Gloeocapsopsis sp. IPPAS B-1203: one gene and its partner. The main gene of each other region encodes a partner of the protein of the gene in region 2 in a complex. Links are inferred from orthologs where the notes say so. Each region holds a gene or a part of one and is shown on either strand. Other genes may lie near its edges.

Region 1 (15,448 bases), on a different replicon or contig from region 2:
ATTGGTGTTACCGCTGGGGCAAGTGGTATGCTAGAACCGATTATGCTACGCAGTAACGCTAAACGCGACACCTTCGCTTGGAAGCGGGGAGAAACAACTGCTAGCCCTGCACAACTGATGGCGTTAAATGGTTTAACTGCTGAAAATCTCGTCAACCGTGCTATGGAATTAATTAATCAATAGGTGTTGATTCGGGTAGCGATCGCCAAAATCTAGGAAGCGATCGCTACAAAAAGTATCGGAAATCCCCTCTCTAGATTGACTGACAACTCTATTTCGTAGTCGTTACGATCAAATAAACAGCGACAAGCTTCTTAATGACGATTTTAACCAAACCAGCAACACAAACCTCCTCTTCTCGTTTGTGGATGCCAGAACGCGTGTTGTTTACACCTGCTGCACTCGATCAGCCGTGGGGACAAAAGATTTTATCGCGCATCCAAGCACTAGATTTACCTATTGAAGAACTTTCTCAGAATCGCCTTTCAGGTTTACGTGGTGATTCTGAACGCGAGACGTATCAAATCGCTAAACGTACTCTTGCAGTTGTCACCGCACCACCAAGTCATTTCAAACTGAGTCCAATTCCTCCATCAGCAGATTGGCAATTTCATCTTGCAGAAGGTTGTCCAGCGCACTGCCAATATTGTTATCTTGCAGGTAGCTTACAAGGTCCACCAGTGATTCGTGTTTTTGCTAATTTACCCCAAATTTTGGACAATTTGGCAACTTACGAACATCCTGACACTGCAACAACATTTGAAGTCAGTTGCTACACCGATCCACTTGGTATTGAACACCTTACAGGTAGCTTAGCTGAGTGTATTCGTTACTTTGGTACTCGCAGCAATGCTCATTTGCGTTGGGTGTCTAAGTTTGATGCTGTTGATCAGTTACTTGACTTACCACACAATAGTCATACTCGTTGTCGTGTCAGTATCAATGCTGCACCTGTTTCAGGGAAGTTTGAAGGCGGTACTGCATCAGTATCCTCTCGATTACAAGCACTACGACGCTTAGCGTTACCACGCAATCAAGGCGGTGGCGGTTATCCTGTGGGTATTGTCATTGCACCGATTATGTTAATTGACGATTGGGAATTGCACTACACGCGACTTTTTGATGAAATCAGTGCTACTTTAGATTTCAATTGCGACTTGACCTTTGAGTTAATTTCTCATCGCTTCACGCCCAAGTCAAAAGAAGTATTGCAAACATGGTATCCCCACTCAAAACTTGACATGGAAGAAGAGAACCGCAGCATCAAGCGCAATAAGTTTGGTGGAACGAAGTATGTCTATGATACCGACAACATGAAAGCACTACGTCGCTTCTTTGAACGCGAGATTGCCAAACGTTTCCCTGATGCTCAGATATTATATTGGACGTAGAAGCTTGCCGAATAAATTCGCAGCTAAACAAGCCAAGTTTACTACCGTGTAATACCATGTCACTTTGAATTTACTACAAATAGGCAGCAGAGGAGAAATGATTTGTAGTTTTTATTTGGTGAAATGGTATGATCACTGATCAAATTCTTATATTAGTGTGCGCAGGCACACTTTATTTGGCTAGCCGCGAATTTATTCGCTAGGCGTCTGTGATTTATGTAAGAGGTGTATTGCTTCTATGCTTCATTTGGAGTTGATGGTTGTGACTATCAAACATTAAACACAAACCAAAGTTAAAGAGTACAAGACTTAAAGTTCCAATCCAAAACCAACCATCACCGCTAATCTTGCGGCTTAAAGCCTCACCAAAGACACTCAAACCAAAGCCAACACACAGTAAGCCCGCAACTCCTTTAATTAACCACAACATTTTGTCCCGCTGCATTTTGTTACCCTCAATGAAAAACGCCTGGCGAATAAATTCGCGGCTTAACAAACCATATCCACCTGCGTGGACTAATATAAGAATAAGGCTTAGAGAAACTTATGAAGATAGGTTTTTGTCTTTATGATTTCAACCGCATCAGCTTTTTCCCCTAATCTTCTACTAACTGGCGAAAACGTCGATTATTAGCAATACTCTCAAAATCAGGATCAGTACTAGCTTCAGCGCGATACTTCGGATTTAGTTCAATCGCCTTTTGTAAGTTCTCTAGTGCTAATTTGACGTCTCCTTGGAAGGTGTAGCAAATTGCTTTATTGTAGTAAGCATTAGGATAATCTGGTTGAATCTGTAAAGCTCGATCAAAGCTTTCTAAGGCTTCCGGATCGCGTTCTAATTGAATGAGTAAATATCCTTTAGCGTTCCAAGCTTTATAGTAGTCAGGATTGAGTTCAATCGCTTTATCGTACGATGCGATCGCATCTTCTATTCTTTCTAGAACTTCTAACGCCATACCTCGATTCATCCAAGCTACAGCATCATCTGGTTTGACTTGTACTGCGCGATCAAACGATTGAAAAGCTTCTTCATGGTTTTGTAATTTGCCTAATGCTACGCCGCGATCTACCCACGCGAGATGATGATTAGGATTGAGTTCAATGGCTTTATCATAGGATGCGATCGCATCTTTATAGCGTTTTAGTCTTCCTAAAACAATACCGCGATTAAACCAAGCATCGCTATGATCTGGTTGAATTTGAATCACCTGGCTAAAAGCTGCAAATGCACCTTCGTAGCGTTTTAGTTCTTTCAAAAGGATACCACGTTGATACCAACTTGCGACATCTTCTGGTTTAATTTCCAGTACTTTATCAAATGCAGCAATTGCTGACTCGTATTGGTTTAATTCCCATAATGCTAAGCCTTGCTGATAGCATACATCAGGATTATTCGGTTGAATTTCTAACGCCTGTTCGTAGGATGCGATCGCATCTTGATAATGTCCTGCAGAAAATAATGCATTTCCCTGATTGATATAATCATCCGGACGCATGAATAACTGTGGATAGTTTGATTTCAACAGTTGTATTTGTTCGGATAAGGCTTGAAGTTGTTGGGATACTTCAGAGAATGCTTCTTGAGCAATTGTTGCTGGTGTAATTTCGGCTATTTGCTTGAGAATTTGTTCTTTTCGGGCTTGAGCATCTGATTTTACCTCATTTAGTTCTGTTTCTAGTCTGTTTTCTAGTTTCTCTAGATTTTCTAGCGTTACTTCCTTACGATTTGTAATTTCTGACTGCAATGCTGTCAGTTGATTTGAACACTCAGAGGCTAATTTTTCTAGATTTTCAATTGTAGTGTCTTGTTGCGATTGAATTCCTAGTCGAGAATTGCTAAGTTGAGTGGCAAATTCTGCGACTTGCGATCGCAAGTTTTGAATCTCTTGTTCTAGTTGCGTTTGAGTTTGCGATTGAAACTCTTGAATCTGTGTGGTGACTTCTATTTGAATCTGTTGTAAATTTTCTAATGTGACATCTTTTTGTTGTTGCAGTCTTGCTATAACTTCAGTTTGAATTTCTGCAAGATGTGGTGTTAAATTAGCTTCTAGCTGTTGTATGCTTTCTTGTAAAGTAGATTGTTGTTTTTGTACTTCGGCTTGCAAAGCTGTAATTCGTTCTTCTAGCTCAGTTTTGATATCTTCTAGTTGATGAACAGCTTCACCTTTTTGTGTTTGCATTTCTGCTTGCAACTCAGAAACTTGCGTGACAAATTCACTTTCTGTTTGTCTAATATTTTGGATGACTGCATCTTTCTGATTTTGAACATCAGATTGTAATTCTGCCAACTGTGGAGCTAATTCTGAGGCAAGTTGTTTTATATTTTTTAACAATAAATCACGTTGTTTTTGCGCTTGTTGTTGCAACTGTGCTAATTGCACTGCAAACTCTTTTCTAGATTGTTGTATATTTTGTAATATGGCTTCTTTTTCTGCTTGAATATCAGCTTGAATCTCTGTTGTGTCTGGTTCAAAGCCTAGTGCTAGCTGTTTCAAGTTATCTAATGTAGCATCGTATTCTTGCTGCGCTTGCCGTTGAATCTGGACTAATTGTGCAGCTAATTCTATTTCTAATTGCCTAATATTTTGTAATGCTGCTTCTTTTTGTGATTGAATATCAGCTTGAATTTCTGTTGCATCTGGGTCAAAGCCTAGTGCTAGCTGTTTCAAGTTATCTAATGTAGCATCGTATTCTTGCTGCGCTTGCCGTTGAATCTGGACTAATTGTGCAGCTAATTCTATTTCTGATTGTCTAATGTTTTGTAATGCTGCTTCTTTTTGTGATTGAATATCAGCTTGCATCTCTGATATTTGTGGGCTTAAAACTGTTAGTACTCGCTCAAATTCTTGTGAAACACTACTGCGTTGTGTTGTTAACTCTTGTTGAATTTGCTCGACTTGTTCTGCAAAGTCACTTTCTGAGCGTTGTAAGTTTTGAATAATTCTATCCTTTTGTGCTTCAACTTCTACGTGTAGTGTCGCAAGTTGCGGGGTAAAATCAGATGTCAGTTGTTCAATATTTTGTAAAATTGTATCGCGTTGCTGTTGAGCTTGTTGGTGAATTTGATTGATTTGGCTTGCTAATTCTGTTTGAAATTGTTCTAAATTTTGTAGTACTGCATCTTTTCTTTCTTGAACTTCTGCTCGAATTTTTAAAAGATGCGGAGAAAATTCTTCTTTTAATTGTTCAATATTTTGTAAAACAGCAGCTTGCTGCTGTTTTGTTTGTTGTTTTAAGCCGACTAGTTCATTTCCAAATTCACTTGCTAATTTCTTTAGCGATTGTTCTGAGTTTTTGAATTGATTTTCAAGTTTTGTAACTACTTGTTGTTGTTGTGTTTGTGAGAGATGCGTTATCTGCGATAAGTTTTCACGTTGCGCTGCAATTTCTTGTTGTAGCTCTTCTGCTTCTTGGTTAATCTCGTCTAAGATTTCTTCAGCATCTTGCAAAATGTTCTGAATTTTGCGATCGGCGTTAGCAATTTCATTTTGGATATCTTCAACTTCTTTAAGCCGCATCATCACAATATCAGCGACACCACGAATGACTGACTTACGTAAGAAAAATAGTGCTAGCAATGTCGCACCCAATAGTACTACTAAAGTTGCTAGCAAGATATTAAACAGCGTTATCGACTGCGTACCAAATGCTGTAGTAGGCGCTTGTGGCTGTACTTGAGCTAGTTGAGGCGATCGCTTGAAAGCATTTGCTTGCGCCAACCTTGATTCAGAAGCACTAGGTGTCACCTCAGCATGAGTAACAGCACCAATTGACAGTAACACAGTAGACAGCAAAAGACCACTGCCGTGTGATAAAGCTCTTAAAATCTGTTTGTGCTTGCGCTTCATAGTTCCTTTTGCCTGCTGATCAGGAAAAGATATCGCGGTATCTTTTCCAGGGTAATCAAAATTGACGTCTATTTCCGATCTTTACGCTCAATTGTCGATAAATCAACTGGTAACAGCAACATGGCATCACCAAAAGAGTAAAAGCGATAACGATGCGCGATCGCTTCTTGATACAATGCCAGCAGGCGCTGACGACCGATTAGGGCACTTACAAGCATGAGTAAACTCGATTTAGGCAAATGAAAGTTAGTAATTAATCCCTCAACAACACGCCATCGATAACCAGGATAAATAAACAAGTCTGTCTTGCCACAAAAAGGTTGCAACTGTCCACTTGTTGCAGCACCTTCTAACGAACGTACTACAGTTGTTCCCACGGCAATAACTCTCCCACCTTGAGCTTGTGTTTGGTGAATTTGAGTAACAGTATCTGCACTTACTTCTACCCATTCTCCGTGCATTGTATGTGTTGTAATGTCTTCAACTTCAACAGGGCGAAAGGTTCCCACACCAACGTGTAGCGTGACAAATGCTGTCTTGATTCCTTTGTTTTGTAGCTGTATAAGTAATTCTGGAGTAAAGTGCAATCCTGCTGTCGGAGCCGCAACAGCACCAGGTTGCTGGGCATAGACTGTTTGATATTGGTCGCCTGCTGCTTGAGAATCAGTAATATAAGGAGGTAAAGGTACTTGCCCATATTTATCTAATATTTGAATCAAAGACATTCCTCCAGGAACATCAAATTGCAGTAGTCTCCCTCCAGTTGCTGCATCCGTTGCTAATACTGTTGCATTTAAAGAATAAGAGGCATTTCCTTCAAAGACAATTTTTGCTCCTAGTGGTAGGCGTTTTCCTGGTTTTACTAAAGCTAGCCATTGATTGTGCTGGCGTTCTTCTAAAAGCAATACCTCAATAGACGCACCACTTGATTTTCGCCCATACAATCGTGCGGGTATAACCTTGGTGTTGTTCATTACTAATAAATCGCCTGGTTGCAGTAGTTGAGGCAATTCAAAAAATCGCTGATGACTATAGTGTGTAGAATCAACAACTAATAACCGCGCACTATCTCTAGGTACAGCAGGGTTTTGAGCAATTAACTCTTGGGGTAACTCATAATCGTATGCAGATAATAAGCAGTCTTCTTGAGAAGGTAACGATCCACTAAACATAGTCTTGGGTATCAACATCACAGCATTGCCGTTTCTGAATCAAAAATCCGTGTTATTACGGTTATCGCTTTGCTTTTGTCTCTTCTATATTGTTCTTAAGCCATATTTTGTTTTTTTTAGACACCGTAGTTATACAGATTTTCTGATAATTTTTGACAATTCGTACTTACATACTTAATTGGGTGAACCTACCCAGGTTAAATTGGGTGATTTTCCCCTATGAAAGGAGGGTAGACCTTCGGCACAATATAAGTGTCGGATTGGTGCGTCTCCCAACCACGGAAATGGAATACCTTTACTACCTTGCAAATGCCAGCCTCACCCTGAGGATTGTTGAATATCTACATAAAGTACAGCATCTATCGGTTAGGTTTATAACCGTGATCCATCAGATTGATGGCTGGGTGGTAAAAGTCAAAATGAACTCGCCTTTGAATCCTCAAGACGATGGAGATTTTCGGGCATTTTTAAATGAGTTGGGAATTCCCTACGAACCTCCCATGCGAGTGAATATGGCACTCTGGAGTTTAGAGGCTGGACAATCTCCCATTGACGTCATGCGTCGCTATCAAGTTGCGATCGTCTCTCATGGTAGCCCAGAACGTGAAGAAATCGAAGCTTTTCGCCAACAGTTTGTACGAGGATTAGGCTACTGCCCAGAAACTCTGGCTTAGAGAGTTATGAGTTTTGAGTTTTGAGTTATGAATTAAGAAAATTCTTTAAAATTCAAAACTCTTTTACGAGTCACTAAATCTTATCCAAATGCAGCAGGAATGTATTCTTGTAGCAGCAATTGAAATTTAACATTGCCAACTTGTATTGCCAGCGACTTGAGAATCGCGGGCTTTTTTGTTTGTGGTGGGTGAGTAGCAAAGCCTTGAGAATAAACTAAAGCAACATCAAAACGACATGGATAATCATTTAAGTGGGGGTATTTCGTTAAATAAAAAGTAGCTGTGCGCCAAAGTTTCGCTTGCTTTTGTGGTGTTAAAGATAGCAAGCCTCCTTCATCCCAATTACCACTGCTACGAGTTTTCACTTCAACAAAGGCAAGTAGAGGTGTGGTAGTGTGTTGAGCAACAATATCGATTTCTCCCCAACGACAGTGCCAGCGACGATGCAGAATTTGCCAGCCTTGTGATTGTAACCATTGTGCAACGAGATCTTCTCCTAGTACACCAATATCGGGATAATAAGAAGAAGGAGGGTTTGTCATAATGATTCACACTCAAGAGGATTGGATGATTGAAAATATATTCAAGTTATGCCGCCAGATAGCGATCTTTGTGTTAGTTGTCAGTGCGATCGCGTCTCCCCTGTATCTCAGTATTCCCCCAGCTTTAGCTTTAGATTACAACAAAGAAAATTTACTTAACTCTGATTTTGCAGGGCGCGACTTGACAGACTCAAGTTTTAATCATGCTAATCTCCGTAATAGCAATTTCAGCCATGCAAATTTAGCAGGCGTTAGTTTATTTGCTGCTAATTTAGAGTCAGCAAATCTAGAAGGCGCAAATTTAACGAATGCCACATTAGATTCAGCGCGATTGAGTAATGCTAATTTAAAAGACGCTGTGTTAGAAGGTGCATTTGCCGCAAATGCCAAGTTTGACAAAGCAGTGATTGATGGGGCTGACTTTACTGACGTGTTATTACGACGCGATGAGCAAGATAAGCTGTGTAAGGTTGCCAAAGGAACCAATCCAACAACAGGGCGAGAAACACGGGAAACACTAATGTGTTTTTAATATGAGACTAGATTAAATCAGTCAGTGAAAATTGCCGTTGCCGATCTAACTCTTGTAAGCGTCGCTGTTCGGTGTAAAGTAATTCATAATATGACTGCGATCGCTCTAAATCAACTTGTGGATCAGTATCTTGCCACATTTCAAGATAAAGGCGATAGCGCTTCTCACACATAACACGTTCCATACACGCAATTGCGGCTTGTACTCCCTGAGTAGCACGTAAAAGATCGCGTTCGGTTTTCTCATTTAAATAAAACAGATGCGATACCACAGTCATCTCGCAATCCAACTGTAAGTATCGAGTTTGCAGACGAGAAACTAAAGAATCAGCAAGATCGCTACCAGCGATTTCTGTTAATATTTGCTGCCACAAAAACCGATGGTGGGAGAGGCTAAATTGAAGATCTCGTGCTTGTAAAGCTTCAGTAATTGCTTGACGATGTTCGGGACAATGTAAGTAGATGCGTAAGAGTAAGGCTTCGGCTTGTTCTAAAAGACTGCGATCGCTTGTGAGGGGAACTGAAGATGAAGATTTTTGCTGCTGCTTTTTAAATGGTTGTGGCGTACGGTTATTGTAATTAGGTGCAACTTGTGATACCAAACTTTCAGCTTGTATAGGTATCAGACGCCCATCGCCCAAACTCAGTAACTCAGCACAACGAAAAATATAATGATTTCTTGTATCGCTATTATCAATCAGCTTGAGTAGTTTAACCATTTTTTGGGCAACTTGCTGAAATTGATCGGCTTGCTTCAAGTCGCGGTTTGCCACAATTTGTTGAATTTGCCAGTCTAGCCATAATGGGGCATTTTGCAGCAGTTCGCGATAGTGTTCGGGCGTGTAAGTGTGTAAGTATTCATCAGCGTCTTTGCCTTCGGGTAAGTTGAGAATCCGCAAACTCACTTCACCACGATAGGCAAGATTGGCAATTTCACCGATCGCCCTTTCTGCTGCTTGAGTTCCGGCGGCGTCAGCATCAAAGTTGAGAATGAGTTGTTTTGATTCGGTATAGCGCAACAGTTGGCGAACTTGATCTAAACTCAAAGCAGTGCCCAGAGAAGCAACAACATTCGTGATTCCGGCGGCGTGAAGTGCGATCGCATCAAAATAGCCTTCGACAACAACAGCTTGATCGAGGTGAGAAATTGTTGATTTTGCTTGATCTAAGGCAAATAGTGTTTTCCCTTTGTTGAAGAGTTGAGTCTCTGGTGAGTTGAGATACTTCGGTTGATCTTCCCCTAAGGTTCTTCCGCCAAAACCAATCACGCGCCCTTGGATATCATGAATGGGAATCATCAAGCGATCGCGAAAGTAATCGTAATAACTATCTCCTGATTGTCGCTGACGAATTAATCCTGCTAGTTCGAGGAGTTGTACAGGATAGTGCTTTTGTTCTACCAAATAGCGGTAAAGAGTTTCCCAGCTTGTCGGTGCGTAACCTAAACCAAATTGCTGAATCGTTTCTAAATTCAGTTTTCGTGAAGATTGAAGATACTCTAATGCTGCTTCTCCTTGCGGTTGACGTAAAGCGTGTTGATAAAATTGACAGGCGATCGCTAGAATCTCGTAGAGTTGTTCGCGTAGCGATAACTGACGCTGTAATTCTTGTCGTTGTGCAGGTTCTAGTGTTTGTACGGGTACTTGGTAGCGCCGTGCTAAATCTAAGACAACTTCACTAAAAGAACTTTTCCCGACTTCCATCAAGAACTTGATAGCGTTTCCCCCAGCATTACAGCCAAAGCAGTAATACATTTGTTTACTAGGACTAACACTAAAACTTGGAGTTTTCTCGTCGTGGAATGGACATAAACCAACATGATCTTTTCCCCGCTTGCGTAAAACAACGTGTTCTGATACCACATCGACGATATCAACTCTTTGCTTAACTTCCTCGATTGTGTCTGGGTGCAGGCGCGGGATTTGCATTGAATTAACTGGTGATTCAGTAGTGTTTGAGCGTGAGTATGAGGCTGGTAATTGGTCATTGGTAAATATCTTTTTGTTTCTCACTACCCATTACCCATTGCCCTAAATACCATTATCGAATCAAATAACTCAACCAGGTCAATTTATCTTTTTCTGCTTGCGGAATCAAAAGCCGCCATGTTTTACCTTCTTGCTGACGTTGCAAGTAGACATCAAAGGAATTGTGTTGAGTGACTTTGCGCGGTAGTTTGAGCGTCAGATCGTATGTACCACGAACATGAGAGACAGGTAAGCTTTGAATTTCTACTAGTTCGCGCTGTGTAACGGTGACGTGTCGAATTTCTATTCCTTGGAGATGTACGCCGAGTTGTTGACTTAATTGCTGTTGTGTTTGTTCTAGCTGAAGTGCGATCGCCTGTTGTACAAGTTTATTACTTGGTTCGACTTCACCACTACAAGCTGTGAGTAACACAAATAAAGCGATCGCCATCAACCAACGTACCATAACAATCTGCCTATCTTGGATTAATCTGCAGTAGTTACACTTCCTACTGCCCCATCAGAGATTGTATCGGCTTTATGCTAGTTTTTGATTCATTAGACTGCCTGTATGAATGCGAAGGTGAATAAATTCGCTGCTGCAAAAGTTTTGTTTTAGTGTACGAAGGTACACTTTGCCTATGTAGTCCCGACTTCAGTCAGAGGACTCCGTAAGCATCTCTAAATGCGATTGTTCTAGAAATGTAACTTGCTGTTCTAACTTGTCGCAGCATTGACGTACCAAACGTAGCCCGTCTTCTTGCGAGATTTCTTCAGTCGTTGGCAAAAAGTCTTGTAAAATTTCCGCTTCAGTAGTTTGATATTGCCCTAATGAAGATCTCAAAGTTTTTAGATAGTGCGATCCTTCACCACCTTCTTGCACAGCAAAATCAAGAATCGAATCTAAGTAAGCAACAACTTCGGCACTCTTAACACCCTCAGTAACAGCAGCATACAATAATTCCCCATCAAGATAGTGGAAATCTGGTACAGCCAGGATATTGCCATGTAATTCAAATGTACGCACTCCCTCAGTTGGTTTCACTGTCAATTGCTCAGTTCGCACGCGATGTGCTGCGTGATAAAGTAATGTGGCGATCGCTAAAATGACCTGAGGATAATTACTATCAGTACCGCGCATTTCTACTGTACCAATACCGTTGAGTCGCACGCGATTCCACGCTGCTTTAAGCAGGTTTCCCCCAGCTTCTTTAAACAAATGTCGTTCTACTCCTGCTTTATCCATCGCTGCTAACCAAGAGTAGTACCGCGCAAACTGTAACTCAACCAATTCTTCTGTATCTGCTGCATAAGGCTGTAATCCACCCACAGATTGCAAATGGGTATACACTCCTTCCCAGCCAAAAACCTCACTACCGCGATAACGTACGGTATGAGCCGCAAATTTCATAACTCGTCCTTCGTAAAAAGGACACGCCCGCGATAATACAATCAGTGATGGATCTAAAGCTGTTGCTAAGTTATATATGTTAAGTAGTTCAGTACGTGCCTCTGGGGTAGAATCGTAAGATACACCTACACGCCGATCAATAATTCCTTCAGGAAGATCTAAATGAATGTGCGTTCCCGTGCATCGCGCCGCGTGCATAAAGCGATCAAAACCTACGGTGCGGACTTGAATGTGATACCAGGGCTTGTTACGAATTGTCGGCATAACGTGCAATGGATAGGTAGATAAAGGATAGAGCCTAAGACTCATTTCCTTGGCTACCTTGAGTGCTACCTTAAGATTACTTAAATACTCTGTTGCTAGCTCTGTTACGCTATACGCAGGCGGTGTATTAATCTCCACCATACTTTTTACCCATTCAGGGGCAAAATGCTGCGGATTTCGTCCTTCTGATGTTGCTACTTCTTGGCAAAACTGCAAGTACTCATCACCGCGCTGCGAAATAACACCTTGTTCATCTACCAAAAAAAACTCTTGCTCAAGCCCTATCCGCCGATCTTCTACACTCATGCTTTAAACCTCAAAGCAAGCAAATATAGAGGGTAGAAGGTATAACTTACTGTTGGTAGCCGAAGAGAAGCCAGTAACTAGTAGCTAGTTTTGAGTTGAATCTTCTAGTTCAGAACTCCTTGTCTCTCCGTCTCTCGCTTCCTCAGCCCTCTTTAATGCATCCACGATCTCATCCGCGTGGTGCTATTTTGATTTTACTCTTCAATCCTCGCACATCAATATTTTTACTCAAACTAATTGATACGCGTTACTGGTAACACCTGCATCAACTTGATTTAAAGCTTCGAGGATACCTGGGACAGTCGATTGCAGTGCTTGACGAATTGCATCTAACTGCACGATGTCTACTTCATTCGTCCATTCATTCATAAAAAACTTCTTGACTTCAATTGATAAAACACATGCTGAGTCGGGAAAAGTTTGATGCACCCAACGAGGAAAGTAACCGCCAGAGAAGTTAATATTTTCGCGGACATCTAAATGTCTACCCAAAAAGTTGAATGTTTGTAAATCCTTGGTAAAACGGTTGATGACAGGTGCCCACCGTTGGCGATCGAGTGTTCCTGTCCCAATGTTAATTTCAGGATTGTATCGCGGATCGGCTGGTAATGAGTCAGGTCCAAAACGTAAGTGATTGTAGGTATGCAACTCAAATATAATAAAGCGACCGTGACGACGTTCAAGATCGCTCAAGACTCCTTCTAACGTTGCATAAAAGGCGTCATGTTCTGCCAAAGAGCGCTCGATAATAGCACGGGGTGGTCTTTTTTTCCACACTTTTAATCCCCATGCATCTTCAGGCTTAATATAAACAGCTTTATCACGGCGACGATTGAGGTCAAATTCAAAACGCGATCGCCGTGCAACAATTCTGGTGTCACCGATCTTTGTCCAATGTGCAGTATAAGGATCTTCTTCCCGCCAGCGATCTGCTTCGGTGACGCTGAGTAGGGGGGCAACTTCTTCGCGGATATCATGACCATCATGTAGCGTAACAGCAACAATAGGTCCATCTCCTTTCGTTAATACCCAGCTACTTAACGTCATTTACTACCCCAAATTATAAATATATCTTCATTATCCGAAGCTTCATTTTCTCGCAAATCAAGGTAAATAAATGTAACTATAGTAACAAGGTGTGGCACACCATAAATAAAAACCCCCAGTGCGGACTGGGGATTTGGTTGCTGTTATAAATTTATTTGAGATCCCAAACACGTGCTTTGTAATCTGCATAGTAACAGCTAAACTTCCAGAAATTAACTAGCGGACGCAGCAATGGATGGAAAGATTTTTGCTTATTGCTAGCTTGATTGACCGAGATAGATTCTTGATTGCGATTAGAGAAAATCATTCTTATTCCTCCTATTTAATAGTGAACTTTAGTTATTGGTAATATCGCTCTTCAATCCAAGTACGCATTTCAGATTCGGAATCGCGTTTTGTCGTGCGTCCTGTTATTGGATCGTAAGCATTCCACCATGTACGACCATTGCGATCTGAACTTTGCCAAACTTGTAGTTCGTTCTTGGCGTTCAGATAGTTAACTACTTGTTGCCAAATGCTTTTTATAGGTGCAAAAACGTCAGTACGTTTTGCTTTTTTTGGTGATTGATGATAGAGAAACTCTAATTTCTCTCGCTCAAAGGTACTAATCGAATACTTCATACCAAATCTTGATGACCTCACATCACATCGTTTACTTCTCTTAATAAATCCACTTTAACAATGTTTTTCTTGACAATCAAAGTAAACTATGCATGGAATGTATGAATAGAATTCATATGTCAAGGAATGTCACGATGAAGAAGCTTTGAGTTTTATCCGTAGGGTTTAGCTAATTGCTTTGAAAGTGCTATGAGTGACATGACTAACAAAATCAAGATCTCGCAGTTGCGGGCATTAGTTGCAGTCGCAGAACATGAAAACTTTAGTACAGCTGCATTGCATTTGGAAATATCACAGTCTGCAGTGAGTCATGCGATCGCTGCTTTAGAGGAAGACTTAGGCGTTGTCTTACTTGCGCGTGGACGCCATGGTGCCCATCCTACACCCGTAGGAAAACGAATTATTGCTCATGCCCAGCATGTACTACAGTTACTCGACACAATGGCTAAAGAAGCAAACCTCGAAAAAGGCTTAGATGGAGGACAAGTGCAAATTGCCTGTTTTCGTAGTGTGGCAACGCATATTCTACCAGCAGTGATTGCCCAGTTTCGCAGTGACTTTCCTAAAATTGCAGTCACAATTACAGAGCATTACGATTACATTAATGTAGAACAAGCTTTGCGTGAAGGTCATGCCGACCTGGGCTTCACATATCTTCCTGCTAGTGATGAATTTGAAACTTGGGAGTTATTGCGCGATGATTACATTGTATTACTACCTCCAACTGCTTCAACCACTACTCAAAAACTCAACTGGAAGCAATTAGCTGCATATCCTTTAATTGTGCCATCGACAAATACTTGCTCAATTAGAATTCGCAATCATCTGAGATTCTCTGATTGTCCCTTGAATATTGCCTATGAAGTCAGGGAAGATTCCACAATTGTCAGCATGGTTGTTCAAGGCTTAGGTGCAGCCATTCTTCCCCGATTAGCCGCCGAACCAGTACCACTAGGGTTGCAAGCGTTTACTCTACCAATTCCTCTCGAAAGGATCATTGGAGTAGCTGTGTTAGCAGATGCACTACAAAGCCCTGCAGTTTTTGCCTTTTTAGATGTTCTCATGAAGTCAAAGCAATTTGTACTTACTGCAGTTTAAAACTTACCCAAGTGGTTATGTGCTGAGCAATTTAAAAATGGTAGTTGTTTAAACAAAATTCGATTTGTAACATCAGGCGATCGCCTTGTTGGGGTGGAGTTCCTTTATGAAAGCAAAAGGGATCTTCAGCAAAACCAAAACCTACATTTCCGCCGATTGTTAGGATATCTTTTTGTTGATAATATTGACTAATATCGCGATCGCTACGACCAATAAATAAAGTCAATTGATGAGTAATCTTTTTGTTTTTGTGACTTCCACGAACGCAAACATGAGGTCCACTACTTGAGTCTACATTAGTTAAGTAGAAAAAGAATTTTAGAGAACGATAGTCAATAGGATCGTAATGAAATAACTCTTGGGCAAAATTTAATCTTTCCTCAAAACTGGTATTTGTTGCAAAACTCCACCACAGCCGCGATCCTGTAAACACTGGTTTTGCATTTAAGTAAGCAGCTGCTATTTTAAGTAACTTAGGATCTTGAATAATTCTCTCGATCGCGCGGCAATTTCTCTCAGGATCTACATAGTCGCTAACGACAAGAGAACCATACTTTTCTTGCCAAACTTCTTTAC
Region 2 (15,363 bases):
CAGAGTGAAAGCTTTACCTTTGGACCAGCAGATTCTTTAGGATATGATGCAGCCTTAGATTCGTGGCCAGTCAATGAAACCGACTTAACGGCTGTACTGCAAAGTAATGACCCTTTGACTGTAGAAACAATTCAAAAGCGCCAAGATACAGAAAAAGGATTTCATGCGATCGAGTTTTTGCTCTTTGGTACAGAGAACAACAAACAAGTTAGTGATTTCAACCAACGAGAACTCGAATACTTACAAGCTTTAGGTAAAGACTTTAGCCGTGTGGCGAATGAACTAGTTGCTAGTTGGACAACAGGAGTGGAGGGTCAACCTGCGTACCGAGAAGTACTTGCTACTGCGGGTGAAAGTAGTAATAGCAACTATCCAACATTACCTTCTGGAGCAGCAGAAATTGTTCAAGGAACAATCGACAGCCTAGATGAAGTTGCTAATGAGAAGATCGGTGAACCATTAGCGCAAAAAGACACTAAATTACTCGAAAGTCGATTTAGCTTTCATACTCTTGAAGACTTAAAAAGCAACGTCAAAGGTGCAGAGAACGTTTATTTAGGTCGTTTCCCAGATGCTAATACCGATGGAAAAGGAATTAGTGATTTTATTGCCCAAGTTAATCCTGATTTAGATGCCAGAATTAAAAGTCAATTTCAGACATCAATGGCAGCATTAGAGAAAATTCCTGCACCTTTAGAAACTGCAATGGCTAATCCGCAAGCAGTACCACAAATTCAAGCCGCACAAACTGCAATTGATAGTCTTCAACAAACCATGAGACAGGAAGTTTTGCCCTTGGTACAGAACTAAGCTGTAACAGTATGAACTCCTCAGTGCATATTCACAGAAAACAACTAAAATTTTTGATAATTTTTGCTGTAGCGATCGCCGCAGGAATTGCTTTATCGATTTTCTGGGGTCAAAATTGGTCTTTACCGCGATCGCCAATGGCGGGAGGCGCAACAACAGTCATCAATCGCACTTCCCGTGGTTTTGAACAGCCAGCACCAAATTTAAGTGAAGCTGAATTACAAGATCATTTAGAAGGCGATCGAGCATTTGAAGCTGTTTTTGTCACACCGCCAGCGCCTGTTAATTCAGGATTAGGACCATTATTTAACAATGCTTCTTGTGCAGGTTGTCACATCCGTGATGGAAGAGGAATGCCTGTGAAAGGACAAATGCTTGTCCGAGTCAGTTTACCACCAGGATACCCTACAACTAGTGAAGAACAAGAGGTTATCTTTGAATCGCATCCTGAAGCATCAGTGACTTTAGGAAATGCACCACCTGTTCCAGGAATTGGTACGCAAATTCAGGATCAAGCTGTTTATGGTTATCAACCCGAAGCAGAAGTAGAAATTTCTTGGCAAAAGTCTTTTGGTAACTATGCAGATGGAACAACCTACGAACTGCGATCGCCTGTTGCTCGAATCACACTTCCTAACGGGAAACCTTTACCACCAGAAGTTTTAACCTCGCTGCGGATTCCTACACCAATATTTGGTCGCGGTTTACTCGAAGCGATCGTGGACGAAACCATCTTAGCTTTAGCTGATCCAGAAGATAGCAATAAAGATGGCATTTCTGGTCGTCCGAACATGGTATGGGATACAACTGCCCAAAAAGTAGTGTTAGGTCGTTTTGGGCATAAAGCTAATATTCCTGACCTCTTACAGCAATCTGCTTCTGCTTATGTCAATGATATGGGTGTGACTAATCCTTTATTTCCTGAAAAAGATGGCTCTAGTGATATTGACGATCGCACTCTCAATACAGCAACCTTTTATACGCAAACGCTAGCTGTTCCTGCTCGCACAATGGTAGACGATCCGATAGTCAAGCAGGGTGAAAAATTATTTAATCAAGCCAATTGTGCTGCGTGTCATGTGGCAGAATTACGTACTGCAAACTATGAAATTCCTGCTTTAGCACATCAAACAATCTACCCTTATAGCGATTTGTTATTACACGACATGGGAGCAGAATTAGCCGACCGTAGACCAGACTTTGCTGCAACCGGAACAGAATGGCGCACACCACCACTATGGGGTTTAGGCTTGACTCAAACTGCATTACCTTATTCTGGCTATCTTCATGATGGTCGGGCGCGGACATTAGCAGAAGCTATTTTATGGCATGGAGGAGAAGCAGCACAATCAAAAGAGATGTTTAAAAAGATGCCTCAAAGCGATCGCGATGCTTTAATTCGATTCTTAAATTCTCTGTAACTCACAAAAACTTCAACATCAGTAACTTGGAGGCTTAGCTAAATTCTTAAACTTAGTATATTGCGGATCGAATAATAGCTTTACCGTACCTGTAGGACCATTGCGGTGCTTCGCTGCAATAATTTCCGCAATACCGCGATCGGGAGTATCGTTATTGTAATAATCGTCGCGATAAATCATTAAAACTAAATCTGAATCTTGCTCTAGTGAACCTGATTCGCGTAAATCGGATAGTAGAGGTCGTTTGTTTGTTCGCGCTTCAACTTGACGACTCAACTGAGATAAAGCAATGATGGGAACCTTTAATTCTCTTGCTAAACCTTTAAGCGATCGCGTAATTCGCGATAATTCTTGAACGCGGTTATCACTACTACTGCCTTCCATGAGCTGTAAGTAATCAATTAAAATCAGCGCTAACTCTGTACCCTTCTCAGCTTGTAGGCGTCGTGCTTGCGATCGCATTTCCATCACCGTCATATTTGCGGTGTCGTCAATATAAATTGGTAATTCCGATAAATTTCCAAATGCGCGGCTTAGTTGTTCCCACTCGTTTTGGCTAATGCGTCCAGCCCGCATCCGATGACTTTCGATTCCTGCTTCACTTGCCAAAAGACGTTGCACCAATTGCTCTTTAGACATTTCTAAGCTAAAAACCGCAACTGATTGTTCATAACGAGCAGCAATATTTTTAGCAATATTCAATGCTAAAGCAGTTTTTCCCATTGCTGGGCGTCCTGCCAAAATTACCAAGTCAGAACGCTGGAAACCACCTGTAAGAGCATCCAGATCGTAAAAATCGCACAATATTCCTGGTAGAGTTTGCCCCTGATCGCGACTTTCAAGTTCCTGAAAAGTATCAATGAGCGTATCCGAAATCGAGACAAGACCTTGTTGCGGGCGTTCTTGCGTGATGCTGAAAACTTTTTGCTCAGCGCTGTCTAAAACTGTTGCCAACTCCACATCAGTTTGATAGCCTAGCTGGACAATTTCATTACCCGATTCGATCAACTTGCGCCGCAAGTATTTATCCATCACTAGCATTGCTAGCACGTCAATATTGACTGCTGATACAGTACGATCTACAAGTTGAGTTAATTTACTTCTCCCACCGATACGTGCAAGTAAATCGCGATCTGCTAACCACGCTGAAACACTTAAAAGATCCGTTGGTTTACCCTGATTGTGGAGTTTCAAGGCAGCTTCGTAAATTTCTCTGTGGGCGTTGATATAAAAAGCATCTTTAATCAAGCGATCGCTCACACGGCTAATCGCTTCAGGATCGAGTAGAATACCTCCTAGAATGGCTTCTTCTGCATCAACATTCTGTGGAGGTAAGCCACCTATATTATCTTGAAAACTCAGTTGTTGAGTCATATAGCAGTCAGAGGTCAGAGGTCAGAGGTTAGGGTTACGAGGAGGACAAATTTAAGGCAAGAAATTAGATACTGTATCTATTATCTATCTTTCCGCTTTCTATTATTGCCCTGGCTATGATTACACACCACATCTTTTAAGCCTAGTGACTCCCTTCGCGGCTGTAAAAACGAAGTCCACGGAGGTGGACTAATACCCTTTCAAGTTTAGATTGAATACAATTAAGCAGAGGTGCTTCAAGTGCAGGGGAGAAATTTTTTGTTCTCATTTAAGGATGCGAATCGTGCAGACCTGCGGTTCAAAAATCACCCTGACCTCTGACCCATGACTTCTTCATTCTGGTACGACCTGAATTTGGACTTCTGCTGTTACCTCTGGATGCAGCTTAATTTCAGCGGTGTAAGTTCCTGTTTGGCTAATGTCAGGTAAGGTAATTCCACGCCGATCTACCTCTTGACCAATGGCTTCTTGAACTAACGCTGCGACTTCGGGAGCAGTTACAGTACCAAAGATTGCATCTTTTTCGCCAACTTGCTTAGCAATAGTCAATTGCCCAACTTTGTCTAATGCTGCTTTTTGGGCTAAAGCTTGTTGCTTTAATTCTTCTTGACGTTGACGTTCTTTTTCACGCTTGCGTTCAGCTTGCTTGAGAATACCTGGAGTCGCCTGCACCGCTAAATTTTGGGGCAGCAAATAATTGCGAGCGTAGCCTGGTGCAACTTCAACTAAGTCTCCAGATCGTCCTAACTTACTAATATCCTGATTGAGAACTAATTGCACGCGTTTTGCCATGATTTTCCTGTCGTGATTTAATTGCTGTGGTGTCTTTGCAGTAGAAGGATGAAACTACTTTGTAAAAGGAGTCAGAATTTATAATCGTAACGAAATGCAGCAAGCGATCGCAACTATTTATCATACTGCGTGCAGTTAATTTGCAGCAATCTTGTTGATGCTGTGATTTATTCTAGAAAAAACTACTGGAAGTTAGAACTGATCTTTCATGCCGCGCAACCGTGCAAAAGTTTGCAATGGATCGTTACTTTGGACTGCTAACTGTAATTCTGGTTGATGCCAACGCAAAAAAGGATTAGTACGCTTTTCGATACTCAACATCGAAGGTATAGTAGCTGCAAAACGATTACGTGCTGCTTTGACAGTAGCAAAACGAGCTTGTAACTCAGGGTTTCCACCATCCACTGTCAGTGCAAACTGCAGGTTCTTTAAAGTGTATTCGTGAGCACACCACACTCGCGTATTATCCGGTAAAGCTCTTAATTTAGATAAAGAATCCATCATTTGGGCTGGAGTCCCTTCAAATAAGCGACCGCAACCTCCAGCAAATAAAGTATCACCACAAAACAAATCTCCAAGCGCCCCTGGTGTTTCTGGTGGAAAGTAGTAAGCAATGTGGGCGCGAGTGTGTCCAGGGACAAAAATGACTTCAGCAGTGCGATCGCCAAAGTAAACGCGATCGCCTTCTTTCAAAAAAACTTGTTGTCCAGGTATTCTGCCACGATCTTTCTCGCCACCATACACTGTGACATTACCAAAATGCTGCATCAACTTGCGATTACCACCCACATGGTCATTATGATGATGCGTATTAAAAATTGTCACTAGCTTTGCGCCTAGTTGCTCTAATTGCTGTAGTACTGGTTCCGCCTCTGCTGGGTCTACAACCGCAGCTATATTTTGCATGGGTTCATGCAGTAAAAAGATGTAATTATCATAAAGTGCTGAAATTCTGATGACTTCCATTGCTTGTAGTTCTATCACTCTTCCAATTAATAACGTAATAAAAATTATTTTTAACGAGAAAAAATACTTAATTAACAATTCAAAGCTTTTAGAGTTTATACCTAACACTAATGAATAAACCCAATAATAAGTGAAGATTATAGACGTGCCAAAAGTATTACTGTAATTTACTGAAATTATAGTGGTTTAAATATTAGTAGGTAACTAAAACTTGACTTAAATTCACTGCCCAGATATTCAATTTTCGTGACAAAAATGCTCATAACAAGCAATTCAGCAATGATGTTATTTTAATTTATGTACAAAACTTAGATGTAAATTGGTATTTAGTAGATAAAAAGAAAGCAGATTTAATTGCTGGTGAATTGTTCGTGGACTGTTTGGGCAAACTGAATAATCTGAGAAAAATTAGGTGTTGCAATGTAACTATCGATTCCTAACCACAATAGGTATTCAATATTGCCAGCAGGACCTAGCAACGGAGAAACGGTTAAGCCACGATATTGCCAATTTAGTTGTTGTGCAGCTTGTAACACCTGAAAAATTGCCTCAGCTTGTGCTTTGGGATCGCGGACTACGCCTTTTTTGCCAACTTGCGATCGCCCTACTTCAAATTGTGGTTTAACGAGCAAAACTGCTTCTCGCGGAGGCTGTAGTAACTCCCACAAAGCAGGTAGAATCTTTGTTAAAGAAATAAACGATACATCAACTACCGCAAAATCAGCAGCAGCGTCACCCTCTTTATATAATTGTTCTGGTTGCAGATAGCGTAAATTAGTTCGTTCTTTTAAAATGACACGCGAATCGTTGCGTAAACCCCAGTCAACTTGTCCGTAGCCAACATCGACACCATAAACGCGTTTTGCACCAGCTTGCAAAAGACAATCTGTAAAACCGCCAGTGGAGATTCCACCATCTAAGCAAACACGCCCAGCAACCGAAATCTCAAATTCAGTTAAAGCTTTGAAAAGCTTTTCTCCGCCGCGTGAAACGTAAGGCGATCGCTCTTTGATATGAATTGGTAATGTTGTCTCAACCTCAGTTCCAGGTTTGTCAATAATTTGTTGATTGACAAAAACTTCACCGGCGCGAATCAAACGTTGCGCTTGTTGTCTAGAGGAACAAAGTTCTAAGTCTACAAGTAGCGTATCAAGTCGTTGTTTAGCCAAGACAAAATTACAGAAGAAGGGGCGAGGGGTGAGGAGTGAGGGGAATAAAAATAATTCTTTAGAGGTGGATAAAAAAATCACTAAAAGAACAAAGAATTATGGCGAGATACATTGAGCCGAGGAGAATAATTCCTTGTTTCAATCCCATGCTTTTAAGCTACTGTTCCCTCACCTCTCTGAAATATAAGCTTTGTCTATTCTAATGCTTACAGACTGCTACCAAAGGTTACGGTAGATTTCCCCTTCCCACGTACTATTCCAGTTAGTCCCAAACGGAAATTGCTGCCAATCAGTCGTTTCATCGGGAGTCACACGAGTTAATGATATTAACTCAGATTGAATTTGCTCAATAAGATCCTGTTCCGCCGCCGTCAGATGCACGTCCGCAGATGGATTTGAGTTTTGCGCAGGATTGACCATCATGGCAACATCAAAAGACTTGCCATTGATTTTGACTCCAATATAGTCAAGATGTCAGTCTTCTTAGAAATTCTTTACTTTTGGATGAACGAGCGGCTAGTGGGAGTGTGGGAGAGATTTGATTATTATTGTTCTTTACTACCCATCTACCCGCCTACCCAACTACCCGCCTACCCTCTTACCCTTCTACTTCTTTCACCGATATCCCGCAGCTTGTAGCGAAAAAAGTCGGGCATAACGTCCTTCAGCTTGCAGTAACTCCTCGTGAGTTCCTTGTTCAATTAATTCTCCACCAGAAAGAACAACAATCTTATCTGCCATGCGGACAGTGGAGAAGCGATGCGAAATTAAAATTGCCATTTTATCTTTGCTGAGAGTGCGAAATCGTTGAAAAATTAACACTTCAGCTTCCGCGTCCATCGCTGCGGTGGGTTCATCTAAAACAAGAATATCTGCTTGTGTCCGCATGAAAGCCCGCGAAAGTGCAATTTTTTGCCATTGTCCGCCAGAGAGTTCTTGACCTCCTTTAAACCAACGCCCTAACTGGGTGTAGAATTTATCAGCCATTTGCTCGATAAAAGGTTGTGCCATGCCTTTATCTGCGGCAGTATGCCAGTGTGGTTCTTCAACCAAGTGTTGAACATCTCCAACACCAATGTTCTCACCAACAGTGAATTGATAGCGGACAAAATTTTGGAAAATCACGCCAATCCGCCGATGCAAAACTTCAATATCCCATTCTTGTAAATCTAAGCCATCAAGCAGAATTCGTCCTGAATCTGGAGAGTAAAGGCGCGTTAATAATTTAATTAAAGTCGTTTTTCCCGAACCATTTTCACCCACGATCGCCAGTTTTTCACCTGGTTTGAGATGCAACGATAAGTTTTTTACTGCAGGTTGCAAGCTTCCTGGATAGGTAAAAGTCACATTTTCAAACCGAATACCGTCTTGGGGAATAATTCCTTGAGTCGCATTACCGCCTGGTTGGGGAATGTCTTGTTCGAGAAACTCATAAAGATTAGACAAATACAACTGATCTTCGTACATTCCTCCTAAGGAAGTCAGTGCAGAAGAAAATGTTGTTTGTCCTTGGCGAAACACAACAAGATACATCGTCATATCACCAAGCGAAATTCGTCCGGCGATCGCTTCTATCACAATCCAAGCATACGCTGCATAAAATGCTGCACTACTCAGTAAACCCAAAGCGTAACCCCACACGCCTCGGCGTAGGGTTAAATTGCGATCTTCACGATAAAGGCGATTAAAAATATTGTGGTAGCGTTGTAGCAACATTGGTCCTAGTTGATACAGCTGCACCTCCATCGCAAAATCTTCACGCGCGATTAATGTTTCTAGATAATGCTGTTGTCGTGTTTCTGGTGCGCGCCAGCGAAATAAGCGAAAGGCTTCTCCGGCAAATTTTGTTTCAGCAACGAATGCAGGAATTGCAGTTAAAACGAGTGCTAACAAAGCCCACAGCGAAAATTGTAGTAGTAATCCACCGTATGTAATGAGTGAAAGACTATCTTGAACAATACCAAACGTACGACTAACAAGCGACAGCGGACGACTTGAGGCTTCACGCCGCGCCCGCGTCATCTTATCGTAAAATTCAGAATCTTCAAAATGGGCAAGATCGAGGGTTAAAGCCTTTTCTAGAATTAAAATATTAACTCTTTGCCCTAATAACACTCGTAATAGTGATTGACAGATACTCAATCCCCGTTGACTGCCTGCGAGTAAGGCAACTAATATGGCTTCTAGTGTTAAATAGCCTAAGGCGGCTCGATTACTTTCTAATCCTGACTGTGAGGCTACCACAACCGCATCAACAATTAATTTACCAATGTAGGCGATCGCCCCAGGAAGTAAACCTGCTGTTAAAGTGAATACTGCCAGAACCAATGTCAGGACATGGCTAGTCGTCCATACCAGTTCGATAGCCCGTCCACTATAACGAAATATTGCTAATATTTGTCGCAAGCTTTGCTGCAATGGGAGTGCGATTCCCTGCGAATAACTTTTCATCTACGATCCCATGCGGGAAACCCACTCCACTCTTTTTACTAACCCTAGCTACTTAACTCCCCTTTTGTTCGTGATATTCCGAGATTTGGTCGTAAATTTCCTCAGGAAACTGCAAATCTTTGTAAACGTTGCAAGCATCAGGATCGTCAGGATTGGGACAAATCGGAAAATCTTGCTGTTGTTGCCATTCCAATACTCGTTCGCGGCGTGGGGGGTTATAGTCTTTACCTTGTACTTGTTGATAAAGCGATCGCGCGTCTTCTTCACTAAAGTCGCGGTCTTTTTGCAGGTGTTCGATTAACTCTTTTTCGCTTAAAAAGTGCCGCGCTACCATCGCAAACACTAATCTACCGTAGTGACCAATATCCTTACCTGCATCTAAAGCATCTAGTAAATGCGCCATCATGTCGCTTTTGCGTAAATCTGCAATTGCCATATGTGATGTTCTCCCTGAATAATAAAGAGGTCAGGGGTCAGAGGTCAGAGATCAGGGTTGTACAGATAGAACCTAAACTGATTAGTAGTTTCCACAAAAGTAGATTTTTCCATGAATCCTGACTTCTAGCTCCTAGCCCCTCTTCATTCTACTTAAAGATAGTACACAAGTACTAAATTGATGAAACGGTATCGTGTAAAGGCGGACGCCAGCAAAGGTATGCAAGGGAACCAAATAAAGGAATAAGCGCAAACAACCAAAAAAGTTGTGAATCGCTAGAATAACCGCGACGCGCCATATCATCGCCAAGTACGGTAGGAAACAAGACAGTAAACACACAAAACGCTAAACTCATACCGTGAATAAAGCGATCGCCTAAAAACTGCTGGAAAAAATCTCCCCAATCGCCAGCAAATAAACCAAAAGCGACTAAACCAATGGTAAAGATCGTCACAGCGACACCAGTACTACGCGAGTCTAGCAACTGTAACCACGAATCTTTAGCACCAGTAAATTCTTGATTCGCTTCGCGTAACGCCAAGTATGGGATTAACCCAATCACACCTGTACCAAGTGACGCGAGTGCAAAAGCCCAAAACGGAATCTTCTGCATTCTGCCATCAAAAAACAAAAGGCAGCTATAAATGAATATCCAAACACCAATGAGCGAAAACAAAGATAAAATAACTGGATTTACCTTTGTCCACTGCAACGTCAGAATATTGATTAACAGTGTTAAGGTTTCTTGTAGATGCAATGGTGGTGCAAAAAACAGCACATAGATTATAAATGCTGCCCAAAGCACCCATAAAATAATTTTTCTACTCATAAGTAAGCGAGTGAAAACGAACATCACTAAAAGGCTGGTAATTGGTCATTGGTAATTGATAATTGGTCATAGTTCCGATTCATTACCTGTTACCCATTACCCAACAAAACTAAGCATGACAAATCCATCCTACATTTTTCTTGCGGGAGCCAGCCGTGGCGTCGGTCGAGAAATCGCGCATTGTTTGAGACAACAACAATTAAAGGTAAAAGCGTTACTACGCAGCGAGGCGACTCGTGCGGATCTAGAAGCAATGCAAATTGAGGTTGTTTTAGGCGACGCCTTGCGTGTCAGTGATGTAGAAAACGCAATGTTGTCAGAAGGAATTACAGCCGTTGTCAGCACAATTGGTGGTTTACCTAAAGATGGCGATCGCGCTGACTATTTAGGAAACAAAAATTTGATCGATGCAGCAGTCAAAGCCGGAGTTCAAAAATTTATTTTAATTTCCTCAATTGGTAGCGGTGATAGTGCGCAAGCTTTACCACCTCAAGCTTTGGCAACATTAGGGTCTGTATTAGCTGAGAAGGAAAAAGCTGAACAGCATTTGATTAACAGTGGACTCATTTATACAATCATTCGACCAGGTGGTTTGAAATCAGAACCCGCAACAAATAATGGCATTCTTACCGAAGATCCGCGAGTTGCTGGGACAATTCACCGCGCTGATGTCGCCCAACTTGTCTGTCGCTGTCTCAATTCGGAAAAGGCGAATAATAAAATTCTCTCCGCCGTCGATCGCCAAATGATGTACGGTCAACCTGATTTTGTTGCATTTGATGTCAGCTGAGCGATTGAAATCACCGCTACACAAACGAAACCTATCTTCATAGGTTTTTCTAACGTTACCTCTAGTGCCGATCTTGCAGTATGATAAATTTTAAGATTGTTTTACAGAATGCTTAATACACGGCTATGGAAATCTTGACACTCGGTTGGGTTACACTGCTTGTTACCTTCACATGGTCAATTGCAATGGTAGTTTGGGGTCGTAACGGACTGTAAAAGCTCAAGTGGAAACGACAACAGCACTTAATGTTCTTGTTTTAATTGCCTTTGGGTTACTGACTGCAGTAACCGGAGGTGTTTTGTACTTAACAGCAGCAGATTGGCGCGATCGCCGTCGTCAAGACAAAGAAAACCGCGAAAACCGCATTCAAGGTAAATACAAACGCAAAAAGGGGTAAGGCAATGCCTTACCCTCTTGACACAATTGTAATTTTATGCGCTTTGAGCGCCTGGTTGCCCATTTTCCACAATGAAGGATGCTAGCGTACTTGCTGGAGCTTGCGGATCGAGAATCGTCGAAACAACTCGATAATCGCTACGCCATTGTTTGGGTGTCAGTTGACAGCGAACGTAACCGCGAAAAGCACCGTCGAAAAATTTGGTATGTGGGTTGTTTGCTAAAGCTGCAGTAACTGGGGCGATAAACTGCGCGGGAAAATCAGAGGAAATTGAAGTTCCAACAAACTCTGTACCAATGGTAGGCGAAGCAGGATTGTTAAAGTCGGCTTTGAGATCGTGTACCCAGTTTGAATGAATATCACCTGTAATCACAACAGGGTTAGCTACTTCTTTGCGTTGTTGGATGAAGTTAAATAGGCGATCGCGTGCTGCAACATAACCATCCCACTGATCGAGGTTAAACACCTCACTGTCTGAACGCGCATCAAAATCAAATTGAGCCATCATTGTTTGTTGGGCTATGACATTCCAACGCGCTTGCGATCGCTCTAATCCTCTAAATAACCAACGTTCTTGCTCTTTGCCTGTCATCGTCGCATTTTCAGCCAAAGCTTCCGCACACCGAGGTTTTAATCCATCATCACACGGTTGATTGGTGCGATACTGACGAGTATCCAATACAAAAAACTCAGCTAAGTCCCCAAAAGTCAAACGTCGATAAAGTTGCAGATTTGGACCCTTGGGTAAGGAAGATAAACGCAATGGCATATGCTCGTAGTAAGCTTGATAAGCGTTTGCACGGCGCTTAATAAATTCCTCTCGTGTTTGATTGTCTTCAGGAATTAAGTTGGCATAATTATTATCAACTTCGTGGTCGTCCCAGGTGACAATCCAAGGAAATTTTGCATGAACTGCTTGTAAATGAAATCCAGTTTTGTACAAAGCATGGCGGTTGCGGTAGTCAGCAAGACTAACAATTTCAGGGCTATTGTGTTGACGTGGCTTGCTGAAATCAGGTCCGTATTCGTAAATATAATCGCCAAGATGGATGACAAAATCGAGTTCTTCCTGCGCCATATTGCGGTAGGCAGAATAAAAGCCATTTTGCCAGTCTTGACACGAAGCAAATGCAAAAGTTAGTTGTTGTAAGCGTTCGCCTTGTGCGGGTGCAGTGCGCGTTCTCCCGATGCGACTTGTGTCATTACCCGCTTTGAATTGATACCAATACCAGCGATTTGGTTCTAATCCTTGAACTTCTACATGAACTGAATGGGCAAGTTCAGGAGTCGCGATCGCCGTTCCTTTCTGAACCACTTGCTGCATTTTGGGATCTCGTGCTACTTGCCAGCGCACTTCAATATTCTGCCTTGGCATTCCCCCACCGTTGAGTGGTTGAGGTGCTAACCGCGTCCAAATCACAAAACCATCGGGTAATGGTTCTCCTGAAGCGACACCAAGTTTAAATGGATAATCAGAAAATCTTGGTTGAGCAACAACTCGCCGCGAAAATTGACTTGCGATCGCCAAACTTGTTAATGCACTCACACCCATCAGCAAGCGCCGCCGCTGCATCTGAGTCACCAGCAAACGCTCCACATCCCAGCGAGCCATATTAATTCCTCTAGATATCTTCTTTAAAGTCAGGCAACTTAGAAAAATCAAAGATTTAATCAAGTAACCAATCTTTTTTTGAGTAAAAGACTCTTATGCAAGATATCAATTGATAATTAACTGCTGTTCAAGCTAGCGTTAAACTTCTTTTAAGCTAAAATGTTTTTGAAAATAATTTCAACATAGCTTTAATTTCAATATTTTATTGAGATTGTCCGCTGTTTTTATAGAAGTTATTAACTATGAAACCAAAAGAGATTTATTACTATTTCTCAGTTTATGAAATTAGAGCATAGTGAATTTGCTTTATATATCGATGATTCAGGTAGCCCTAAGCCTGATCCCAAAGATCAATATCCTTTTTTTGGCATGGGTGGTGTTCTCATAAGTAGAGGTCATGAACCGATTATTGAAACGTTAGTATTAGGCTTTAAACAACGCTGGAATATTCCTCTAGATACACCTTTACATGGAAGCGAAATACGTTCTAAAAAGGATAGGTATGATTGGCTAGGAAATCTTTCAAAAGCAGATCAACAAAAGTTTATGGAGGATGTAACTCACACAATAGTTGCTTGCCCAATTATTGTTCATGCTTGTGTTATATCTCGTCATGGTTATCTAAAACGATACTTAGAAAAGTATGGCGAGGATACATGGGAAATGATGAAAAGTGCATTCACTATTTTAGTAGAACGTGCAGCTAAGTATGTAGCTACTAAAAATGGTACATTAATGGTTTATTTTGAAGCTGCCGGAAAAAAAGAAGATAGACTAATCAAATCTTACTTTAATGAACTGCGCTCTGTAGGACACCCTTTTGATACTGTTCGAGCTAATAAATATTCTCCTCTATCTGCTAACGACTTTTCATCTCTACTACGCGGGATCGATAGCAAGAAAAAGAAAAATTCAGTGATGCAAATTGCTGACTTATGTTTGTACCCTGTTGTTATTAGTAAAAACAAGCCAAACAATCAAGCATTTTTAAGCCTTAAAAAGGCTAATTTACTAGTAGATTGTGATTTAGAGCCTAATCTTGTAGATAGTTTAGGAATTAAATATTACTGCTTTGACAATAACCCCTAAAAACAACAAAACCGCCTTTTTAGCGGTAATGGTGCGGCGGTCTACGACCACCCCTAGGCTGTGCCTATTTTTAAGGCTACCTTTTAATCATTTTTTTGTCAACTATGGCTAGCCTATCATTTAGTAACAATTATAAGTAATTATACTTAAAAAAGAACTTGCCTCAAGAGCACTAATCCCTCAAAGCAAGCTTGTCAATTTGTCAGTTGTAATTGAGATAGCTTTTTATAACTGCTTTACCTCAGAAACCAACTTGCCTACGACATCTTTAGCGCTACCAAAGAGCATCATAGTTTTATCTTTGTAGAACAGATCGTTATCTACCCCAGCAAAGCCAGTACTCATACCCCGCTTAATTACAATTGTGTGCTTAGCGCGATCTACTTCTAAAATTGGCATTCCATAAATGGGGCTAGCAGCATCGCTACGGGCTGCGGGATTAACAACATCATTTGCGCCAATTACCAACGCGACATCTGTTTGCTCAAATTGGGGATTAATATCCTCCATATCATGCAACTGTGGATACGGAACATTCGCTTCTGCAAGTAACACATTCATGTGCCCTGGCATTCTTCCAGCAACAGGGTGAATGGCATACTTGACATCGACACCCATTTTTTCAAGTTGATCTGCTAATTCGCGAACACTGTGCTGTGCTTGCGCTACTGCCATCCCATATCCAGGAACAATCACGACTGAACGCGCATAACCCAACATCATTGCGCCTTCTTCGGGATCAATGCTGTGGACAGTTTTATCTTCTGTCCCACTACCGCCAGCAACTCCAGCTTTACCAAACGAGCCAAACAACACGCTAACTAATGAGCGGTTCATTGCTTTGCACATGATCTGCGTCAAAATTAACCCAGATGCACCTACCAAAGCACCTGCAATAATTAGCATATTGTTCATGACGACAAAACCAGCAGCACTCGCCGCTAAACCTGACAACGAGTTCAACAGCGAAATCACGACAGGCATATCGCCACCACCAATTGGTAGGACAAATAATACGCCGAGGAGTAGGGAAACGCCCACTACTGCCAAGAATATTGGTAAATTTTCGGGGGCAAATAATAAATATCCGCTACCAACAACAAAACCACCTAAAAGTAAGGCATTAATCGGTTGCTGTAAAGGAAATGTCACAGGGGAACCGCTGATTAAACCTTGCAGCTTGGCAAAGGCAATCATACTGCCAGTAAAGGTGACACCACCAATAAA

The links.
Region 1: the proteins of dnaB (region 2) and dnaG are in contact, whole or in part, in a crystal structure (PDB 2R6A), measured with the Geobacillus stearothermophilus proteins. The link is inferred for Gloeocapsopsis sp. IPPAS B-1203 from one-to-one orthologs. Residues at the interface, in WP_033016901.1 of Geobacillus stearothermophilus: Ser13, Glu15, Ala16, Gln18, Glu91, Leu92, Asp94, Ala95, Val96, Pro97, Thr98, Ala99, Ala100, Asn101, Tyr104, Tyr105, Ile108; in WP_049624496.1 of Geobacillus stearothermophilus: Lys456, Leu457, Leu458, Pro459, Ala460, Asn463, Ala464, Leu467, Leu535, Leu536, Ile537, Ala538, Gln544, Glu545, Asp548, Tyr549, His552.

Annotation. Positions count from the first base shown.
Region 1 is NZ_PEIG01000003.1:74,629-90,076, reverse strand. The notes cover bases 7,627-10,511. They hold dnaG (DNA primase), read right to left. Parts: upstream 10,087-10,511; coding sequence 8,167-10,086; downstream 7,627-8,166. Other genes in these bases: CSQ79_RS06465 (hypothetical protein), read right to left, coding at 10,199-10,511; CSQ79_RS06475 (pentapeptide repeat-containing protein), read left to right, coding at 7,629-8,159; CSQ79_RS06480 (YraN family protein), read right to left, coding at 7,627-7,627. Also shown: CSQ79_RS06510 (phosphoketolase family protein), read left to right, coding at 1-183; CSQ79_RS06505 (spore photoproduct lyase family protein), read left to right, coding at 318-1,391; CSQ79_RS06500 (hypothetical protein), read right to left, coding at 1,606-1,836; CSQ79_RS06495 (tetratricopeptide repeat protein), read right to left, coding at 1,988-5,239; tRNA preQ1(34) S-adenosylmethionine ribosyltransferase-isomerase QueA, read right to left, coding at 5,308-6,411; CSQ79_RS06485 (hypothetical protein), read left to right, coding at 6,696-7,085; more of CSQ79_RS06480, read right to left, coding at 7,166-7,626; more of CSQ79_RS06465, read right to left, coding at 10,512-10,591; CSQ79_RS06460 (glutamate-cysteine ligase family protein), read right to left, coding at 10,781-12,106; CSQ79_RS06455 (N-formylglutamate amidohydrolase), read right to left, coding at 12,335-13,153; CSQ79_RS27475 (hypothetical protein), read right to left, coding at 13,305-13,460; CSQ79_RS06450 (hypothetical protein), read right to left, coding at 13,493-13,774; CSQ79_RS06445 (LysR family transcriptional regulator), read left to right, coding at 13,964-14,872; CSQ79_RS06440 (hypothetical protein), read right to left, coding at 14,904-15,448. UniProt on the Escherichia coli protein: RNA polymerase that catalyzes the synthesis of short RNA molecules used as primers for DNA polymerase during DNA replication.
Region 2 is NZ_PEIG01000009.1:229,027-244,389, forward strand. The notes cover bases 1,428-4,227. They hold dnaB (replicative DNA helicase), read right to left. Parts: upstream 3,606-4,227; coding sequence 2,250-3,605; downstream 1,428-2,249. Other genes in these bases: CSQ79_RS17310 (di-heme oxidoreductase family protein), read left to right, coding at 1,428-2,231; rplI (50S ribosomal protein L9), read right to left, coding at 3,939-4,227. In the rest of the region: CSQ79_RS17305 (imelysin family protein), read left to right, coding at 1-810; more of CSQ79_RS17310, read left to right, coding at 864-1,427; more of rplI, read right to left, coding at 4,228-4,397; gloB (hydroxyacylglutathione hydrolase), read right to left, coding at 4,590-5,363; CSQ79_RS17330 (TlyA family RNA methyltransferase), read right to left, coding at 5,714-6,532; CSQ79_RS17335 (hypothetical protein), read right to left, coding at 6,749-6,955; CSQ79_RS17340 (ABC transporter ATP-binding protein), read right to left, coding at 7,148-8,983; CSQ79_RS17345 (hypothetical protein), read right to left, coding at 9,036-9,419; CSQ79_RS17350 (hypothetical protein), read right to left, coding at 9,592-10,248; CSQ79_RS17355 (SDR family oxidoreductase), read left to right, coding at 10,364-11,038; cytochrome b6-f complex subunit PetN, read left to right, coding at 11,164-11,253; CSQ79_RS27980 (hypothetical protein), read left to right, coding at 11,262-11,435; CSQ79_RS17370 (alkaline phosphatase D family protein), read right to left, coding at 11,470-13,047; CSQ79_RS17375 (DUF3800 domain-containing protein), read left to right, coding at 13,327-14,136; CSQ79_RS17380 (NAD(P)(+) transhydrogenase (Re/Si-specific) subunit beta), read right to left, coding at 14,362-15,363. UniProt on the Escherichia coli protein: The main replicative DNA helicase, it participates in initiation and elongation during chromosome replication. Travels ahead of the DNA replisome, separating dsDNA into templates for DNA synthesis.